Regions from separate parts of the Paenibacillus sp. NPDC056933 genome, predicted to be linked through region 3. Evidence: predicted binding sites of a transcription regulator. Region 3 holds the regulator's gene; each other region holds the start of a gene.
What was found. Region 3 encodes NrdR, which represses ribonucleotide reductase genes. Its sites were predicted from a motif close to AACACNATATATNGTGTT; they were not measured.
Positions count from the first base shown of each region.

Region 1: nrdI (class Ib ribonucleoside-diphosphate reductase assembly flavoprotein NrdI) is a predicted target of NrdR. The motif match lies at 1,702-1,719, and genes of this name have one in related genera.
Region 2: ACFTRD_RS22845 (anaerobic ribonucleoside triphosphate reductase) is a predicted target of NrdR. The motif match lies at 2,477-2,494, and genes of this name have one in related genera.

Region 1 covers NZ_JBHUQN010000001.1:2,531,245-2,535,046, forward strand. The annotation lists gene nrdE (class 1b ribonucleoside-diphosphate reductase subunit alpha) at 1-1,314, opposite strand, end outside; gene nrdI (class Ib ribonucleoside-diphosphate reductase assembly flavoprotein NrdI) at 1,301-1,660, opposite strand; gene ACFTRD_RS11300 (response regulator transcription factor) at 2,029-2,757, shown strand; gene ACFTRD_RS11305 (sensor histidine kinase) at 2,786-3,631, shown strand; gene ACFTRD_RS11310 (response regulator) at 3,628-3,802, shown strand, end outside.
Region 2 covers NZ_JBHUQN010000003.1:588,641-592,442, forward strand. The annotation lists gene nrdG (anaerobic ribonucleoside-triphosphate reductase activating protein) at 1-439, opposite strand, end outside; gene ACFTRD_RS22845 (anaerobic ribonucleoside triphosphate reductase) at 436-2,397, opposite strand; gene ACFTRD_RS22850 (histidine kinase dimerization/phospho-acceptor domain-containing protein) at 2,878-3,802, shown strand, end outside.
Region 3 covers NZ_JBHUQN010000001.1:1,250,611-1,254,412, forward strand. The annotation lists gene mutM (DNA-formamidopyrimidine glycosylase) at 1-94, shown strand, start outside; gene ACFTRD_RS05735 (manganese efflux pump) at 248-1,021, shown strand; gene coaE (dephospho-CoA kinase) at 1,031-1,627, shown strand; gene ACFTRD_RS05745 (lytic transglycosylase domain-containing protein) at 1,624-2,187, shown strand; gene ACFTRD_RS05750 (alpha/beta-type small acid-soluble spore protein) at 2,342-2,563, opposite strand; gene nrdR (transcriptional regulator NrdR) at 2,677-3,144, shown strand; tRNA gene ACFTRD_RS05760 (tRNA-Ala) at 3,320-3,392, shown strand.

The sequences.
Region 1 (3,802 bases), 1.3 Mb from region 3:
ATGCGTCATGTCGCTGACGGAGGTCAGTGCGATCATTCCCTCATGAACAGATTCCTTGATTTTGCCGCTCTCCATAACATTAACAATATTGAGAGAGGCCAGGTTGCAGCTGATATCTCTGCGGATAATATCCGGTTGACCATAGTCTGTAATTTCAGAAGTCTCCTGGAGTTGGAAGATCTCTGTGCACAGGTTCGACATTTTGACTTGTCCTACGTTTTTCAAGGCATGTGCTTGATTGGCATTTGTTTTATTAATGATGTACGGATAGCCGGATTCGAGTTGAATCATGGCTATTTTGGTCAACATGTCCCGCGCACCTAACGATTTTTTTTTCTTCACACGATCGTCAGCCAGCAAGGTATCATACATTACGTCGAGATCCATATCATCCAGATGGGTTCCATACGCCTTATAGACACTATATGGAGCAAAGAGATATAGAGACTCATTATCCTGAGCCAGCTTGTAAAAACGATTGGGGATAATAAGTCCAATAGAGAGTGTTTTTAAGCGGATTTTCTCGTCCGCATTAATCTTTTTGCTATCGAGCAGTTCCATGACGTCCCAACCAAAAATATTATAGTAAGCTGCTCCAGAACCTTTGCGTTGTCCCATCTGATCGGCGTAGGAGAAGCCATCTTCCAATAGTTTGAGAACAGGCGTAATTCCTTTCGCAGCACCTTCAACACCTTTGATGACTTCACCACGAGCACGCAGCTTTGACAGATTGACAGCAACTCCACCGCCAATTTTGGATAACTGCATACAAGTGTTCAGTACATAGTTTATGGAGTTCAGTGAATCATCCATTTCAAGCAGGAAGCAAGAGACCAGCTCACCACGCCGACTTTTTCCTGCATTCAGAAATGTAGGGGTTGCGGGTTGAAGACGCTGCTCCATCATCGAACGAGACAGCAAACAAGCCGTTTCAAACTGTCCTTGACCCAGATGAAGAGCTACAGCTGCCACTCGATCCGCATATTGCTCAAGATATGTTTTTCGATCATATGTTTTCAACGCATAGTCAGTATAGAACTTGGACGCTGCCATGTAAGAAGGGAAGTTATACTGATAGCCGCGTGTAATTTCAAATACTGTTCTAACTTCGTCGGTTGTATAAGAAGCGTAGAAATCCTCGTAATAATCATGATCGATCATAAATTTGACTTGATCATCAATGCTGGCAAACGCCATGCTTTTATCCTGGATTTCGTTCATAAACTCCTCTACAGCCTCTTTATCCTTATGTAACTGGAAGAAGCCATCAGAGTCGCGCTTTAGCAGCATGTTATTTAATTCAATATGACGCAATGCGGCTCACCTCCTGTTCAAAATGCTCTACATCTCTTTTCGAACCTGATAATTCAAATTTACTGATAACAGGGACGTTATAGAAATCAGAGATTAAATCTGCACTTTTGGCAAAACGTTCACCCCAGTTACGGTTACCGCTGGCGGCCACGCCAATCAGGTATTCAGAGTTTTTTTGCAAAAAAGAAGACACCTTATCCGGTATCTGCCCAAAACCTGTTGTATATGTCACAAGTACGTATGGTTCATCAATCGTCATTTGATTTTGAATCTGAACTGCCGGCAGTTGAAGCTTGGAAATAAACCTCTTTACATTCCCAGTGATTGAATCATACACAATTAGCACTATCATTAACCTCCTTGACAAATGAAAGGTAATCGACGACAAATACTATATATAGATCTTTTTCTTAATTTTATATCAATATATAGGTTTGTCAAATACTCATTGGGTACAATTCTGTGAAAAACCCGATGAAAGGGCTATATTGCGAGGTTTATAAAAGTGGGGGCTTAGTAGATATCCATATTCTAAGACATGATAATTGGTGCATGAGAGAATTGTGGGTGGCAAGAAATAAGCCTGAGCATAATCGTTCATACATTGTCTACAATTCAGAGTTGGATTATTAAAGGCATGGCTCTATGGAGTCATGCCTTTTGTGTATGTTGAAGGTATGCTGATTACATATCACGAAGATTTGGAGGTAAGACATGAAAGGGACCCTGCCGCAAAATAGAATATTGATTGTAGACGATGATGAACGGGTCCGAAGACTTCTTCGAATGTATTTGGAGAAAGAGCAATTTATCGTTGAGGAGGCTTCGCTGGGCTGGCAAGCCTTAAGTAAGCTTCATCATGATTCGTATGCCATGATTATCTTGGATTGGATTCTCCCTGATATCAAGGGGATTGAAATATGCCATTATCTTCGAACAAACTTAAGCATACCCGTCATGTTTCTGACAGCCAAGTCAGAAGAAGGGAACCGGCTTGAAGCTTTCAAAGCAGGGGCAGATGACTTTGTCATGAAACCATTTAGTCCGAGGGAAGTTGTGCTCCGTATCAAAACCATGATGGCTCGTTATAACGGATTGGTCGAGCCTTCACCAAAAGATCATTCAGCGAGCGAGGTGCTGATTTCCTCCATTTTAATTAATCCAGCGTCCCGAAGGGTCACAATAGAAGATTTGGAAATTCATATGACACCCAAAGAGTTTGATTTGCTTTATCATCTTGCGACACACTCGGAAATAGCTTTCTCCAGGCAGGAATTGCTGAAAATTGTTTGGAAAGTTGAGCATGATGAAGATCTGGATTATCGAACTGTAGATACCCATGTGAAACGGCTGCGTGACAAACTATCCAAGCATATGCCGAATCGGGAAGATCTGATTCAAACCCTGTGGGGTTTCGGTTATATTCTTCGTTTGCCACACTGATTCTTATCTTAAAGTGCAGGAGGCGAATATGTCTTACAAACAAATCAAATGGATGATTCTGCTCATTCCCACCTTGACCGTTGGACTTTGGGAATATGTACGACACCAGTTTCTACTACCCTACATATCGATGGATTTGGGGAACTGGCTTACGCCTGTCATTGTATATGTTGTAAGTATAACGTTGTTAACACGGCTGTTTTTCATGTTGGAACGTATTCAAAAAGAGCTGGAGTATGAGCGTGAAGCCAAAGCTGCATTTGAATCTCGGGAAAAGATGGCCAAGGAACTCCATGATGGAATCGCCCAATCTCTTTTTTTATTATCGGTGAAAGTCGGACGTCTGGAGGAGCAAGCCAAGCAGGGTCAACAGCTGGACGATGTATATTCGATCAAAAAAACGGTTCATGAAGTCAATCGTTATGTGCGTCAGGCCATTGCAGATTTGCGTTATGATCCTAACGTTGATCAAGCCTTGACTATGAACGAATCGGTCACACTGCTTGGTCAAATTCGAAAAATTACCAAAGATATCCCCGTCCGAATCGAACTGGATTGGAGCATCCCGGATGATACATTTACTGACAAAGAGAAGGTAGAACTGCTCGCTTGTATTCGCGAAGCTCTTTTTAATATTCAAAAACACGCATCTGCTTCCCAAGCATGGATTCAGGGAAACGGGCACAAGAAGTGCTGGAATATCATGATTCGAGATAATGGAAAAGGGTTTGAGATGAACCCTTTTGAACGAAAGGATCGATATGGTTTAAAAATCATGAGAGAGCGGATGAGTGAACTGAACTTTACCATGCAATTTCGAAGGGAACAGCAGTTTACTGTTATCGAATTTTCAAAGGATGGTGAGATGAAATGAGCCATACTCGTGTTCTTGTTGTAGACGATCACGCTCATGCGAGGGAAGCCATATGTGAAATTTTATCCATGGATTCCGGCTTCGAAGTGATTGGCGTCGTATCGGACGGTCAACAGGCGATTAATTATACAGAACAGTGGCTTCCCGATCTGATCCTCATGGACATTCAGA
Region 2 (3,802 bases), on a different contig from region 3:
GATTGCGGCTGCCGCGAAAGGGTAAAGACACATCACGCTCAGCTGCGACATAAGGTCCATCAATAATGACGTCACATAGCCGGGATAGCTCCGCTCGTGCCGGGTCTGTAATCAGTTCCTCATATACAAATCCCGTATAGGCCCATACGGTCAGATCAGGCCGGGCATCCCGAAGCTGCCGAACCCAGGAGGTACACTCCGCAGCAGAGAAAAAAGGGTCACCTCCGCATAACGTAATCCCTTCCAGCAAGGGATGAGTGATCACTTCATGCAATATCTGCTGCTGTCGCTCCTCCGTAAATGGCTCACCAGCCCGAAAGCTCCACGAATCAGGGCTGAAGCAGCCCGGACAGGCGTGGCGGCATCCACTGATGAACAACACGGCACGCAGGCCAGTACCTTCATTCACTGATTCCGGGATATAACCATAGAGATTCACTGATGTTTCACCCGGTCTCGCACTTCGGCCTGCTTCGCTGCATTGAAGCGTACTTTATAGTCACCGGTCAGATATCCTGTCACCCGGCGCAGTCGCTGGAAATGCACGTGGTTTTCATGAGCCTCACATCCAGGACATACATCTCCAATTACGCCCTCATAGCCACAGGAAGGACAGCGATCAATCGGATGATTGATAGAGAAATACCCGATATCCTGGGCCAGCGCGTATTGCACGATTCGTTGAAAAGCTGTGGTGTTAGCCCTCACATTCCCATCGAGTTCGACATAGGAGATCGCCCCGGCATTACATAATGTGTGAAAAGGAGCCTCCAGCTCAATCTTGCGATAAGCAGGAAGGGTATGATAGACCGGGATGTGAAAGGAATTGGTGTAGTATTCCCGGTCATTGACTCCGGCAATGCTGCCGTATCGCTCACGATCAATTTTGGTAAACTTTCCGGATAGGCCCTCGGCGGGCGTAGCAAATAAGGTGATATTCAGGTTATGCTGCTCACTCATACGGTCACAGAACTCTCTCATCGTACGGATCACATTCAGCGCTTCACGATGTACATGGAGATCTTGTCCATGGTGACGGCCGTATAAAGCGGTCATACACTCAGCCAGCCCGATAAAACCGATGGATAACGTACCATGTTTCAACAGGTCGGCAACCGGTTCATTTGGAGCCAATCGTTTGCCGCCTTCCCATACGCCTTCCCGCATCATGAAATCCGATGCTTTGGCAGGCTGTTGCATCTGGATATGATAACGGTGCAGCAGTCCGGCAGCTGCATTGTGCATGACGGATTCCAATGCAGTATAGAAGCCAGCCCGATCAGCGACGGCTCTTGCTCCCTGACAGATCCCATAGCGAATGCCGAGCTTGACCAGATTGATGGTATTAAAGGACAGGTTGCCCTTGCCGCTCTGGCGATTGCGTCCGAAGCGATCAGCCAGTGTGCGTGTACGGCATCCCATCGTGGCAATGATTGTATCAGGATCATCCGGTTGGTAATAGGGCAGGTTGAAGGATGCATCCACATTGACAAAATTCGGATACATGCGACGTGAAGAACAGGTCACAGCGAGCCGGAACAAGTCGTAATTGGGCTCACCCTCGCCCTGATTGATTCCTTGCTTGCACTGAAAAATATGTTGTGGAAACACAGGAGTTTCCCCGTTGCCGAGTCCCCGAATCGTGGCTTCCAGCAGCGACCGGGACACCAGCCGGCCTTCTGCCGAAGTACACAGACCGTAGTTCAGCGAAGTGAACGGAATCTGTCCGCCTGCACGGCTGCTCATGGTATTCAGGTTATGGATCAGGGATTCTGCAGCCTGTTCCGTCTCCAGTTCCGTTTCTTCCTTGGCAAAGGCAAAGGCCTGTGGACACCTCTCCTTCGCTTCAAGGCTATCCAGATGCAGCTGCTCATCCTCAATTAAGGCATTCTCCCCAAACAGTCGCTGTCCCTTGCGGTAATGCTTGCGGAACGAGCGTTTCACATAAGGGGCCAGATCCCAGTCGATTTTATTGGCGGATACGCCGCCGTACTGACTGTTCTGCTGAGACTGAAAAATAATGGCGACCAGTGCCATCGCAGACATGATGGTTTGTGGCGTGCGAACCGAACCGTTGCCCGTATTAAAGCCGGAGGCCAGCAGACGGTCAAATGGGATAAAGATACAATTGGTCGTACCAAGGGCATACTGGTCCAGATCATGTACATACAGATCTCCGTTCTCCACAGCTAGAGCGAGTTCCTCTGGCAGCACATGACGCAGGGCATGCCACTTGGCGGTCTCCGAACCTAGCCTGCTCATCTTGCCGCTAAACGAGTCTCCGTTCAGATTGGCATTCTCTCTCAGGGTATCGGCATCTTCAGCGCCGATAATTCGTCTTCCCAGATCGGATAGCAGGTCGGATGCCGGGGGAGAGGTGGTCTCAAGCACGTTCATATCAGGTTCCTCCTAATAATGGGTTTGTATATTAAAAAGACTCGTTGATTACTATATGTTGATTGGTACTATCCATTTATAAACCATATATAGTTTTTTGGGTGTGATAATCATCACATGTTGTAGGCTCATGACACGCAAGGTCGGTGGTCTTGAAGGATAAAGGTTTCCAAAGGGGAAGGGTAAGCGTATAATTTCTATTTATCATGCGAATGCCATAGACAAAGCGTGGAAATGGATCGAAAACGTGCAGGGAAGCAACTGGTCTAGCTTTCCGTATTTAACCATGCCGTTCATACCACATTTCCTGTGAGAGGAATAAACGTGGTATCCATTCGTGATTCTTTTTGATTTCTGCGGTGTTAATTATATATGAATAGGTTGTGACAGCTGATTCAGAGCGTTAGGACCCTCGTTACTCGAATGGATCATTCTGTGCAAGACGGAATAGAAGTGCAGCTAAGACAAGAGGGGTGAACCATGGGAACGGTAGGCATTACAAGGGGCTTCTATGAAAATATACAGGAAGCCGCGTCACATATAGTCGACGTATTAAGCGGCATCATGAAGGTGAATACCATTTTCGTCGCGACGAATGATGGAGTGACCAATGTCATTATGGAGGCTTTTAACCGCAAGGAAGAGTGGATTGCCAAGGGTAGCGAACTTCCTTTTGCAGCTTCATATTGCAGCCTGGTATTGAGAGATAAGGGCAATAGCCTGACCATCACGGACACATGTGAACATCCGCTGACGAAGTCAATGGATGTAACAAGCGGACTGGGTAATCGTTTCTTCGTGGGTATCCCGATTATGCGGAGATCCGGGGAAACGTTCGGTACCATCTGTCTGATGGATGATCCCGATTATGTTATCAGTGAAACGGATATGAAAACGTTGGAAGCGATGGCTGTATTTCTCGGTTACGTCGTGGACCTGGAAGATACGCTGCATGTTCAGAAGCAAAAGCTGAATGATTCGGAGCAATTGCAAGAACAGTTGCAGGCAGAGAAGGAACGCGCCGAGTCTGAAGCAATGACCAAGTCGCAGATGCTGTCGCTGATGAGCCACGAGATTCGTAACCCGCTGAACGGCATTCTGGGATTGACGGATCTGATGCGTACACCGGATATGTCGGACGAGCAGGCCGAGTATGTGAACATGATCGAAACCAGCGGAAACATTCTGCTCTCCCTGTTGAACAATATGATGAATTTTAACATTAATGATGCAGGTGAAACGGTCGTACATGATGATCCATTTGATCTGGTAGCGACGATTGAGAATACGGTCTATCTCTATGCGGGGCTTGCGACGAACAAAAACATTGAGCTGGGATTGAACCTTGGACTGAATGTTTCTCAGGTTTTTGTAGGGGATGAAATCAAGATTGGACAATTGCTGG
Region 3 (3,802 bases):
CGAACCCTGTGCAACGTGTGGTACATTAATCGAGAAGAGCGTAGTAGGCGGCAGGGGAACACATTATTGTCCGAAGTGTCAGCCGCTGCGTTGAATCGGTACCGGGTATGGTAGCATGATCGAAATCGTTAAATTGTAGCACCCTTGGATTACTCCCTCCATATACTGATATGGCAGAAATAAGCGGGCGTATACCCATACTGGCAGCTGCCAGTTGGAACGAGTTCGCACAGGGGAGGAATCCGGGGTGCTGCATCATTTTATTTCATTGCTGGCGCTTGCTTTGGCGCTTAGTTTAGATGGTTTTGGAGTCGGGATTACATATGGGCTGCGGAGGACCAAAATTCCGCTGTTATCCATTGCCGTCATTTCTATCTGTTCGGGTCTGGTTATTGCGTTATCCATGCAAGTGGGTGTGCTTTTGTCTCATGTGGTATCTCCGGACGTGGCTTCGATGGTTGGGGCAGTCATCCTGATCGGTATTGGCGCATGGTCATTGCTGCAGCTTATTCGTAAACAAGGCAAGGAACAGCTGGAGATGGACAATGGAACGGATGAGGGAGCCGAAGCAGGAATTATTCGAAGTGGGAGTAGAGCAGCACCAGAGGCTCTGTCAAAAGGCAGAAATCAGGTGCTTGCGCTTGACCTTGAGCAATCTTCCTCCGGTAGATCTCTGGAACGAATGGTCTTTACAATCGAGCTGAGAAAATTGGGTGTTGTGATTCAGATTCTGCGCAGCCCCTCGAAGGCGGATATGGATAACTCGGGAAGTATATCCGTACAGGAAGCGATGTGGCTTGGCATAGCTCTGTCTCTGGATGCTTTTGGTGCAGGACTGGGAGCGGCATTACTAGGATTCCCCACGTTGTGGACGGCATTAATTATTGCATTGTTTAGTGGGGCATTTCTGTTACTGGGTATGAAGGTTGGCTTGCGCTTCGCTGCTCTGCGTTGGATGCGAAGATTATCTGTACTGCCGGCACTTTTATTAATGATTATGGGAATAATGAAGTTGTTGTGAGGTGAAATAATGAATATTGGCTTAACCGGCGGGATCGCGACAGGCAAAAGCAGTGTGTCTGCCTTTCTCGCCAGTAAGGGAGCGTTGCTCATTGATGCAGATGTTATTGCCCGGGAAGTAATGCTGCCCGGGCATCCCGTTTTGACTGCGGCTGTTCAGCGGTTCGGACAAGCCATTTTAAATGAGGACGGAACACTGGATCGGAAGAAGCTGGGCAGTATTGTTTTTCAGAGTCCGGAAGAACGGAAAGCGTTGGAGGCTATTACGCATCCTGCGATCCGTAAGGAAATGCGCGAGCGTGCTGCTGCATACGAACTGGAGCACCCGGACAAGCTTGTCGTATCCGATATCCCTTTATTGTATGAGTCAGGGCTGGAGGATGGCTTCGAAGAAGTGATGGTTGTGTACGTCCCGAGGTCTGTACAACGGGAACGGCTAATGAGCCGGGATGGAATGACGGCGGAACAGGCTGAGGCCCGAATGGACACGCAGATGGACATTGAAGATAAGAAGCAGCGTGCTGACATTGTCATTGATAACAGCGGCTTATGGTCAGAGACGGAGACGCAGATCATTTCATTTTTGCATCGTAAGGGCTTATTATGAGATTGCTGCGTAAGAAACGAGTTTTATTGTTGATGTTTGTGTCTTTTGTGTTGGTCCTGTTCCTGAATACAAATTGGATGGCCTGGTTCTACCCCATTCATTACAAGGAAGAAATTCGCGCCCAGTCGCAGAGTTATGAGGTCGATCCGTTTCTCATCGCTTCCATCATCAAGGTGGAGACCAATTTCAAGACAAGCAAGGAATCGAAGAGAGGTGCCATTGGGCTGATGCAGCTCATGCCGGACACCGCGAACTGGATTATGGAACAAGGCAAAATTCCAGGCACATCGCTGGAAGAATTAAAGCATGAACCTGAAAGAAATATTCAGTTAGGTACTTGGTATTTACGCAATCTATCAGACCAATTCGATGGAAATGAAGCGGCAATGATTGCCGCATACAACGCAGGTCCAGGCAAAGTAAATTCATGGCTGAGGGATGGTGTATGGGACGGCTCATTCGAGAACGTCAAGGATATTCCGTTTGGTGAGACCCGGCACTATGTACAACGAGTCATTTATTATTATAATCAATATGTAAAGATCTATAATACGTTCTAAGGTAGACATTTTAGTGATATAGGTTTGGATGGATTTTTAAATGTTCTTATCTTTGTCTGAAAATCGTTGTCTGAAATATGTAGAAGCACAGAGCAGGCCGGTTGTTCACCGGCCGCCCCATGCTCCTCTGTATTACAGTATTACGATGCAGATATTATTGGTATTGACCTGCCAATTGCTGTTCTGCAATTGTTACCAGACGCTTCGTGATGTATCCACCGATCGAACCGTTCTCGTAAGAAGTCATGTTACCTTGGTATCCGTCTTGTGGGATGCTGATTCCGAGTTCTTGAGCAACTTCATATTTCAGTTGTTCGAGAGCTGCGGAAGCTTTAGTTACCACCAGGTTGTTGGAGTTACCGTTGCTTTGTGCCATTGCTGTTCACCTCCTCGCGGTTGGTAAAAGTATTATGTGTCGGCAATACGATTTTCATAACTATTGATAACAGGGAATTTGTGGTAAAAGTAAAACATGGGAAGTGATCTGAATTGAAATGTCCTTATTGCGCGTATCTGGGCACAAAAGTGCTTGATTCAAGGCCAGCCAATGAATCGAAATCGATTCGTCGTCGTCGGGAGTGTGAGCAATGTAGCCGTCGATTTACAACTTTTGAAATGGTGGAAGAAACACCGCTGATCGTGATCAAGAAAGATGGCAGTCGGGAGGAATTCAGTCGGGACAAGATCCTCCGTGGACTGATCCGGGCATGTGAAAAACGTCCAGTCTCCGTAGAGACACTGGAGATGATGGTATCCGAAACGGAAAAGGCTTTGCGGAATACAGCCGATGCTGAAGTCGAGAGCCGCCAAATTGGCGAATTGCTGATGGAACAGCTGTTTCCGGTGGACGAAGTAGCGTATGTACGTTTTGCTTCGGTGTATCGTCAATTCAAAGACATTAATATGTTCATGAAAGAATTAAAATCTCTTTTGTCCAAAGAAGACATCGAGGATTAATGGAGTGCATAAATGGAGAAGAGCAGTCTGGGTTACGGTCATCTGTTCCAGGTAAAAGGTTGTTCTTCTCCAATCACTTTAAGTTCATGAAAAAGTGGTTGACAGCAAAAGCTGTATTTTATATGATATAGAAGTCGCCTGCGGAGTGTTGCAAAAAAGTAGGCCAACTTAATAAGGGGCCTTAGCTCAGCTGGGAGAGCGCATCGCTGGCAGCGATGAGGTCAGGGGTTCGATCCCCCTAGGCTCCATAAAAACTAAAGAACCCGCTAAACACAAGGATTTCCGAGTGTTTGGCGGGTTTTTGCTATGAGAAAATGATTTGATTTTAAGGTCGTGGTCACATGAATGGTCACAGTGAAGGATTTTTTGGTGATTTCCTGATGAGTGGCTCTAATATAACACATGTGTATTCCCCGTAATAATTAGATTATAAATGAACGAACAGTGACATAAAACAAGGTAAGAATTTGATATTAAATTTTAATGTAAACGCTTCAATTAAATTATAGACAAAGCGATAACCGGATGTTATATTGTTTCTGTAAGAAACAATATAATTTTCTGTGAGTATAATCTCGTTCATGAGTCATAACAAAGCATAGCAAACTAAACATGCTCATAGTCCAAAGGATGTAATCTTTCAGCTAACATGCTTGTA